DNA from 3 places in the Ferdinandcohnia sp. QZ13 genome. Region 2 is predicted to be linked to each of the others. Evidence: riboswitches for the same ligand, from Rfam matches in the RefSeq annotation. Region 2 holds a riboswitch; each other region holds the start of a gene.
The links. A riboswitch is a leader RNA that binds a small molecule or an ion and turns the genes downstream of it on or off. The one in region 2 is predicted to bind cyclic di-GMP.
Positions count from the first base shown of each region.

Region 1: another riboswitch for cyclic di-GMP. It lies ahead of RGU12_RS00185 (EAL domain-containing protein); the one in region 2 lies ahead of RGU12_RS15435 (anti-repressor SinI family protein).
Region 3: another riboswitch for cyclic di-GMP. It lies ahead of RGU12_RS19310 (peptide chain release factor 3); the one in region 2 lies ahead of RGU12_RS15435 (anti-repressor SinI family protein).

Region 1 covers NZ_JAVIVW010000001.1:33,674-36,836, forward strand. Annotated here, with positions in the region: gene RGU12_RS00180 (erythromycin esterase family protein) at 1-599, shown strand, start outside; cyclic di-GMP riboswitch class I at 985-1,069, shown strand; gene RGU12_RS00185 (EAL domain-containing protein) at 1,238-3,163, shown strand, end outside.
Region 2 covers NZ_JAVIVW010000015.1:348,456-351,618, reverse strand. Annotated here, with positions in the region: gene RGU12_RS15450 (TasA family protein) at 1-152, shown strand, start outside; gene RGU12_RS23775 (DUF5658 family protein) at 312-608, shown strand; gene RGU12_RS15445 (hypothetical protein) at 623-826, shown strand; gene RGU12_RS15440 (helix-turn-helix domain-containing protein) at 868-1,194, opposite strand; gene RGU12_RS15435 (anti-repressor SinI family protein) at 1,364-1,492, opposite strand; cyclic di-GMP riboswitch class I at 1,522-1,611, opposite strand; gene RGU12_RS15430 (YqhG family protein) at 1,990-2,784, opposite strand; gene RGU12_RS15425 (DEAD/DEAH box helicase) at 2,762-3,163, opposite strand, start outside.
Region 3 covers NZ_JAVIVW010000015.1:1,120,936-1,124,098, reverse strand. Annotated here, with positions in the region: gene RGU12_RS19325 (hypothetical protein) at 1-14, shown strand, start outside; gene RGU12_RS19320 (NUDIX hydrolase) at 26-481, shown strand; gene RGU12_RS19315 (DNA-binding protein) at 615-1,184, shown strand; cyclic di-GMP riboswitch class I at 1,198-1,282, shown strand; gene RGU12_RS19310 (peptide chain release factor 3) at 1,682-3,163, shown strand, end outside.

The sequences.
Region 1 (3,163 bases), on a different contig from region 2:
TAAACGCACTTATCGCTGCTAATGCTGAAAACTACTATACAACAATGATAACGAATGATAATGAATCATGGAATATCAGAGACCGCCACATGGTTGAGGTCATCCATAAAATAGATTCCTTTTATAACCATCAATCCAAAGGAATCATCTGGGAGCACAACACACATGTTGGGGATGCACGTGCTACAGATATGGCGAATGAAGGAATTGTAAATGTCGGACAACTCTTGAGGGAGCAAGCAGGTTCTGAAAATGTGTATATTGTAGGTTTCGGTACACATCATGGTACGGTTATCGCAGCTAGTGAGTGGGGTGAAAACTTTGAAAAAATGAAGACACCTCCCGCAACTACAGGAAGTTGGGAAGATCTACTATATAAAGCGGGGAATTATGATAAACTCCTACTTTTTACTGATAAAAACAGACATTTATTTGCTAACTCAATTGGCCATCGTGCGATTGGCGTTATCTATCACCCACAATATGAACATTATGGAAACTATGTTCCGTCTGTCATTTCTGAACGTTATGATGCATTTATATTTGTAAATCACACAAATGCTTTAACTCCACTTGAAGTAAGGGGTGTGTTGATTTAACTTTTTCAACGCGATATCAATACTGATGGGATGATTGAAAAAAGGTATACAATTTAGATGGAATACAATCAAATTCGATCAAAGTAAGCTAAAGTTACCGAAAATTCTTCCATGCCTGACACCTAGTATTGTTGGAAGCCTTAAATACTAGGGGCAGGCTCTTATTCGGCTCATCTTACCCACTGACCTGCCCCTAAACACTTTCACAAATCATCAAAAAACTGTGATAAGAGCACAGATACTGGGAATTATTTTGGGTATTCTTAAAAAGGGGAGAGCGTAATTTTGCATTTAATTGGTATTTTGTAAAAAGCTGTTGAATATAAAATCTTTTTCTACTATTATAAGTTAGTACTAAAGTAATACATATAGTTAATAAGCATTACATCGATAAAAGCAAACTTATCAAAAGATAGGGACGCAAAGCCACGAGCCTAACGCAATCATGCTATGGTAGTCGGGTTACCGAAATGATGGAGAGAAAAGGAAACTCCCGTTTTTCGGTGAAGTTTCTTTTTTTATTTACTGGCAATTTAATTAAATCTAAATGTATAGAACAGCTTCGCGCTGAGTAAAGACTGAAACTAATGAAAATAGATATAACATACATCACTAGATTTTCCTGGGGGAGGAAAAGAATGAAATTATTAGATCGACTCCGAAAAAAACACCATGAGGTTGATTTAAAGAGAAAAAAGGGTATTGATGCTTATTTTGAGAGTCTTTCAAGTAGTAATATGGAAACATTTGTAGAGGACATCGCAACCACATTTAATAATAGTGAAAAGCTCGATTATTATCGGTTAATATCGAACCACTTAGGTTTGGCCTTATTTACTATTGATCTTAAAAACAAAGAAATAATCTATGTTTCTAGAAAAATTGAAGAAATTTTGGAAATTTCCAAAGAGAAATTAACAATCGAGTATTGGAAATCACTTTGGTATAAAGGGGGCACTATCGATTTTTCAGCAATTTATGCGAGATTAACCAATGAAGGTAAAAATTCACATACTTATCGGATTATAACCCCAAGTGGTGCTGTTAAATGGATAAATGAAACCACAGTTGCCGTTAAAGATGAGATGGGGAATATCGGAAAAATTGTTGGAGTAATAGAAGATTGCACCAATGCTTTACATCTAGAACAGAAAATAAATTTTATCACCACTCACGACGAACTGACGAATCTTCCAAACTTTTTAAACGGAAGTGAACATATACAAGAGGTCATCGAAAGCTATAAAACTACAAGAGAAAGATTTGCTTTGTTTTGTGTGAATTTAGACGGGTTTAGCCGCATTAATAATACATTAGGATTTAAAATAGCGGACGAAGCGTTTAAGCAATTATCCATTAAACTTGAAAAATACCTAAATAAAGGAGTTTTCCTTTTCCGTTCTCAAGGAGATGAATGGTACGCTGTTGTAGAATGCTCCATGAAGAATGAAGAGTATATGAGTCATGCGAAAGAGATTATTGATATTATTCAAGCTCCACTCCAAATTCAGGATTATTCAATTCGAATCACGGCTAGCATTGGAATTAGTGTTTATCCGGATGACGGAGAAAATAAGGTTGAACTTATAAAAAATGCAAACACTGCATTAAAACGGGCAAAAAAGCATGGTGTAGCAAACTATCAATTATATGCTGCAAATATGAATATTGAATCCTTTAAAACCTTTCAATTAGAGACAGATTTACAGAGTGCCATTAAGAATGGTGAATTGTATATCGAATACCAGCCAAAAGTGGATGTGAAGTCGCAAAAAGCAACAAGTGCAGAGGCACTAATCCGTTGGAAACACCCACTATGGGGAGAAGTTTCACCATTGGAATTTATCACGATTGCAGAAGAAAGTAATTTTCACCGTGAAATCTCAGAGTTTGTCATCGATACGGTATGTAGGCAAGTGGGCCAATGGGAAGAACAAGGTATTCAATTTAACACGGTTTCATTTAATTTATCAGCTAAGGACTTTTTAAAAAGCTCCTTAATTAGTATATTAGAAACGACAATTAATAGGTATCAGATCAATCCAAAGCATCTGGAAATTGAGCTCACGGAAGGTACCTTGTTACAAGAAACAAGTGTTGTTCAGGATCAAATTGAGCAAATAAAAGCGATGGGCATTTCACTATCGTTGGATGATTTCGGGACGGGATATTCGTCCATCCATTATTTGAAGAAACTTCCTTCTGATATCATAAAAATCGATCGTTCCTTTATTCAACACATTCATAAAAATGTAGAGGATAAAATAATCGTAAAATCGATTATTGAGCTTACAAAAGGATTAAATAAAACGGTCGTAGCAGAAGGGGTAGAAAATGAGGAACAATTTAGTATCCTGCAATCATTGGGATGTGACTTAATCCAGGGGTACTATTACAGCAAATCGGTTTCTTCGAAAAGGATGACTGAACTTTTTAAAATGGATCAGATAGAGCCTGCGAGCAGTAAGTCCGGGGCTCCAATGAATCGTCGTAAATATTATCGAGTCAGTTTTCCTTTCTTTCCGTTACATACCGAAATGACAATCGTATCCTTTAACGGAAAG
Region 2 (3,163 bases):
CATTAGGTGGGGCACTTCCTGTTGACGGGCCAAAACTTCCCAAGACGGGAACCAATACCTTTAACGTTTTAATTGTAGGAATTGCTTTAGTCTTAAGCGGCAGTATTTTATTTTTAATTTTAAAAAGAAAACGCTTAAAAACCGTTCGCTAATCTATATAGATTGATAAGGTGATTGTATTTGCAATGATGTTCTTTATTAAGAAATGTTTTAATTAGAAATAGGAGCTGACTATTTCTCTCCATTGACAACGCTGTGTATTTTTTAAAAGATTCTCATCATGGATTCATATTAATTTAGTGAGGTTCTTAATGAAATTTATCCTCATACTCCTAGCAAACTTAAATCTATTAGACGCATGTATTACCCATTTTGGAATACTTTGGGGCCATATTTCTGAAGCAAACCCGATAATGTTTTCATTATACGAAATCCATCCATTTTTATTTCTTTTTGTAAAAGCAATGCTTTCCATATTTTTAATTGTACTTATTTTCATAATTCGTTTTCCAGTGAGTAAAATAATTCATACTTTATCCTATGTAGCTACTGCTTTCTACGTCTATGTTATTTCCCTCCATGGCTATTGGATTATTCAAATATCTTAAATGGAGGAAACCCAATGTATACGAAAACATGCCCAAAATGTAGCCAGCCTTCCTTTTGTAGCAGTAAGTATGGTGAATGGGACTGCCCGATATGTCAAGCCGATCTTTCAAGCCTTCGTGCACGTGATGCTGGTGATGTTTTTCATACGACTCTACATAAGAAATACACAACTACCCATCTATCTGAATCCCATACCGCTTTCGAAACATACATATAAAATAAAAAATGCTTCAGGCAACGATGTCGCCGAAGCATTTTCTATTTATTGTTCATTTTCCATTTGTTGAATTCTAAGAATGATCGAAATTCCTCTTTGGAAACTCCTGATTTCATTGCCTCTCGTACAAGCCTTGTCCATTCTGAATCAAGTTCTACCCTTTCAGGCTCTGATTGTTCGTGGAGTAATTCGTTTACTGTTACGCCTAGTACTGTAGATATTTTTTCAAGAAACTGGATAGAAGGATTTGATTGGAGATTCCGTTCGATTGAGCTCAAGTATGATTTGGCAACTCCTGCACGATCTGCTAGTTCAGATAGTGATAATTGTTTTTGTAGACGATATGTTTTAATACGTTGTCCAATCATTACTTTTCACCTTCCTTCCTATTTTTATTATAACATATAACGAAGAATATGTTTTATAATAAGAACATAAAAAATGTAAATAGTATAAAGAACCCGGTATATTAACCGAGTTCTTTGGCATCCAATTGTTTCTATTTTGTTGAAGTTCCTGTATGAATTATTAGGTCTGTTATGCTGTTTTACTTTGGAGGAAAGCTTGAATATCCTGGATGCTCATTCCCATCTCCACTGCTTCTAATATAAGGTCGATCCATTCCTGATCCAATTGCTCATTTTTGAATTGTACTTCATTTAACATTTGATTTCCTCCCAAAATACATTAGTATTCCAGGCAGTCCAGCCATCATAATTGTAATCTACAACCTTAGATCTGTGACTTTGCGTCCCTATTTTTCAATAGGTTTGCCTTTGTCTGTTCAAACCTTAGCTGACTGACCTAACACGATAGTCCATATATGTATAGAACCTTTGTATTACATTAAGAAGTATAAAACACAGAAATTACTTTTTCTGTAAAAAACTGTCGATATCAAAATATTTATAAAAGACTGATAATTAAACGTGTAAACTATCGAATAGTGGTTAAATACTCCTGTTTATGTAGAACAAACTCGAAGAACAGGGAGAAGGGCCTATGATTTGTTAACTAGTTAAAAGGTATGGTTAATGTATAACGATATTCTAAAACGATTTTTTGTAATTTTTCCAATGAAATGCAAGGTATTTGTCGAACGATTTTTTAGAAATCACCTTAAAAAAATGTAACCTACCCCCAAAAATGGGGATAGGCCTATTTCAGATCGCATTTTGACAAAGATAAAACAATCCGCCATTGATAATTTCGACAAGAACTTTCGGTTCGTATTGGTCCTTAAGTGCTTCTTTTTCAATTTCATAGCTCTCTGGTTTTTCGTCAATTCCCTCATAAAAGGCATCTAACAGAGCTAAATCCTCGTCCCAGCGTTGTCTCGCTTCATCTGCCCATGCATGATCCTGTGATTCCACATAGCCTCTCACATATTGCTGAAGACGATTGACACCACTTTGAGGTTTAACTAACGGTGACATTGTATACGTTAAATCAGGAATTTTTGGTGTGAGTGGTAGTTTTTCAAGTTTTTCCTGAAAATCCTCAACAATGATTCCGTTGATTAGCTGTAAGCCCAGTGACATTAACACGTCACGTTTACGGTCACTTTTATAGGAAACCTTTACATTCAACCCTAGCCAAGGGAAAAGGGGAGTATTTCCTTGAGTACCCGGAGGCTTTTGTTGATACAATCGAATATAGCTTGCTAGCTTTTTTGTAGATTCAAAAATTTGGTGCAAGCGAGGAGCACCGAAATGGATAAAGTCACCTTTTACACTGTCGGGCGTTTGGTCACGATCTGTAATCAATGTTAGCTTCATCGGATTCGGTTCTCCACCTGTTTTTTCAACATATGTCCAATAAAAGGGGCGGTTCATGAGTTGTTTATCCAAATCAATTGTCAATTGCACGGTCATATACCCAGGATGTCTTTCAAGAATTTCACAATGATTTGAAACAAAATAATTCTCAAGAAAATTAACGATTTCCTGTTGCTGCACGCTGCTCACCCTCATTTTGTTCTTCAAAACTAATAATCGAAGTTAAATTTTCCATTTTAATTCTCATTTCACCCTCACTCCGAGATCGAAGCATGATATCTTGTATATGATCTTCAATATTACCAAGATCCAGCCTCGTTAAAATATCATCTAGTTGACCAATGACACGTTCAAACAAATTAATTTTTTCATATAATAGCTTTAAAATATGCTCTTCAACCGTGTTCTTCGTTGCGAAATTATAAATATGAACATCCTTTTCCTGACCAAGACGATGAATACGTCCAATGCGCTGTTCAAGTCTCATCGGATTCCAAGGAAGGTCATAGTTGATAATATGGTTACAGAATTGCAGGTTAATCCCTTCGCCACCAGCCTC
Region 3 (3,163 bases), 770 kb from region 2:
AGATTAAAAGATAGGAGGATTTGTCATGGGCTATATCGAAGAGCTAAGAAAAGTTGTTGGCAACCGACCGCTTAATTTAGTTGGTACGGCAGTTGGAGTAATTAATGAAAAAGGTGAAATCTTGCTTCAGCAACGAAAAGACGGTGTTTGGGGTGTTCCTGGAGGATTTTTAGAATTAGGGGAATCCACAGAAGATGCGGGTAGGAGAGAAGTACTAGAAGAAACAGGGCTGCAAATCGGAAAAATGGAACTAGTAGGCGTGTTTTCCGGAAAAGGCCACTTTGTCAAACTACCAAATGGAGATGAGTTTTATCCCATTACCATCGCTTATATCACAAGAGAGATTGTTGGAGGACAGCTTGACGTGAATCGTGAAGAAGGGCTTGATGTACAGTTCTTTAGTCTCTATTCACTTCCAGAAAACATTAATCCGCTTATTTCCAATTTACTACATACTTACCGGCAAACTAGAAAAGTATAAAAAGCACTTGACAATCTTCAAAAAAATAAATTTACCAATGTTTTTTTAGTCCAATAGTATGATATGATAGTGGTATGTCATCAAAAGGCCTTTCATTCTTAGTGCGATTAAGAATGAAAAGGGGAATTTTGATTTGAAGAAAAGAACATGGACGTATGAAGAAATAGAGTTTCTCAAGGACAATGTAGGTCGAATGAAAATCTCTACGATTGCGAGTCACCTACATAGAACGGAGACGGCCGTTGAATTAAAGATTAAGAGATTAGGGATTTCCAATACAAAGTCTTTCACCGGTCAGTTAACGATGCATGAATTGGCAACTCTATTAAAAATTGATCCAAAGTCTGTAAAGCTTTGGATTGACAACCATGGATTAAAGTACACAAAAAAGGCAACACGAAATACACGGAAATTTTACTTTATTAAACCTGAAGATTTTTGGGATTGGGCAAAGATCAATAAAGACCGAATTGACTTCTCCAAAATTGAAAAAAATGCAATCGTACCTGAACCTAGCTGGGTTGAAGGGGAACGTTCCAAGCAGAAGAGGGTCAATTACCGGTCATGGACTACTGTTGAAATTCATTCCATGATTGAGCTTGTCGCAATGGGTAAACCATTTTCAGACATTGGAAAAAAATTAAACCGTAGCCCAATTAGCATTCAACGTAAATATCAGCGTATGCGTAACGCCATTAGATAAGCAGAATACCAAACTATACAAAAGGCAAAATTGTTGAAAAACAATGACGCAAAGCCACGGGCCTAAGGAGAACTCTCTATGGCGGCCGGGTTGCTATAGAATGGAAGGGTACCTTTATTTGATGACGAAAAAGTGGGAGAGACTAGTTGGTAACTAGCCTCTCCCGTTTTCTTTTTGCTAGCTTATTGATCTAGTGACTTACTATCTAACTCTTTAACGCCATTCATAATTTGTACTGCAAAACCGACACAAGTAAGAATAATACTTAAAGTAAGAAAATATGCTACAAACATGTAACCTTCACCTCATTACAGTATTTTTTCTATTTCTACTTTTAGTATAGTGTGAACCTGTGTAGTAGGCTGTGATGTGTATCACAGAATAGCCTCTTTTTTTGATATTCCTCGTGAAAATTGGAATCAATTCACGTTGTAGTTCTTTTTTTAATGTGATATATTTTTTTAGATAGAAATTGTGATAACGGAAGGATAATTTGCATGAGCTATATAGATGAAGTTCAAAAACGAAGAACATTTGCCATCATCTCACACCCGGACGCTGGGAAAACGACGATGACTGAAAAATTGCTTTTGTTTGGTAACGTGATTCGTGAAGCGGGAACAGTTAAAGGAAAAAAATCAGGAAAATTCGCTGCATCGGACTGGATGGAAATCGAAAAGCAACGTGGAATCTCGGTTACATCAAGTGTGATGAGTTTTCCTTATGAAGACTTTTACGTCAATATTTTGGATACACCAGGACACGAGGATTTCAGTGAGGACACGTATCGGACATTAACGGCTGTTGACAGTGTTGTGATGATCATTGACTCCACAAAGGGTGTTGAGCCACAAACGATTAAGCTTTTCAAAGTTTGTCGAATGAGAGGAATTCCGATTTTTACATTCATTAATAAGCTTGACCGTGAAGGTAAGGATCCACTTGATCTTTTAGCGGAAATTGAAGAGGTGCTTGGGATTGAGTCCTATCCAATGAACTGGCCAGTTGGTATGGGCAAACGATTTTTAGGGATTGTCGACCGTTATAACAATCGGTTCGTTCATTTTACTGGGAACGAAGATGAAAAAATCATTCCTTTAGAGGAGCTAGAGGACGGCAAGCATCCAGCCATTACAGATACACCGGTTTATGACAGTACACAAGATGAGTTACTCCTATTAGATGAAGCTGGAAACAATTTTGATGTGGAGCGTGTCGCTAACGGAGAGCTTACTCCTGTATTTTTTGGTAGTGCACTCGCAAACTTTGGTGTGGAAACATTTTTTAATACATTTTTACGATTCGCATCAGCACCGAAGCCTCGTAAAACAAATCTTGGCCTAGTTCCACCAGAGGACGAAACGTTCTCGGGGTATATTTTTAAAATCCAGGCAAACATGAATACGAAGCACAGGGATCGAATTGCGTTCCTACGTGTCTGCTCTGGAAAGTTTGAACGAGGCATGAGCGTTAACATTACTCGTACCGGTAAATCCATCAAATTGAATCAGACCCAACAATTTATGGCGGCAAGCCGTGAAACAGTTGATGAGGCATATCCTGGGGATATTATTGGTATTTATGACCCGAACGTATATCAAATCGGTGATACATTAATTGCTGGTAAAGAAGATATGCATTATCAAGAGTTACCTGTGTTCCCACCGGAAATGTATCGTAAGGTTCGCGTGAAGAACGTGATGAAGGCGAAGCAATTTAGAAAAGGAATTGAGCAACTCGTACAAGAAGGTGCGATTCAATTATTCAGACAGGAAACAAATGATGATTTCATTCTAGGTGCGGTTGGTCAGCTTCAATATGATGTGTTTGAATATCGATTAGAAGCAGAGTACAATGTTTCAGTTGAATTTAGTTCCCTCGGGAACCGGATTCCAAGATGGATTGCTAACAAGAATGTAGATACACGTCTATTCGATTCAAGAAGTTTACTTGTTCGTGACCGAAATGAACGCTATGTC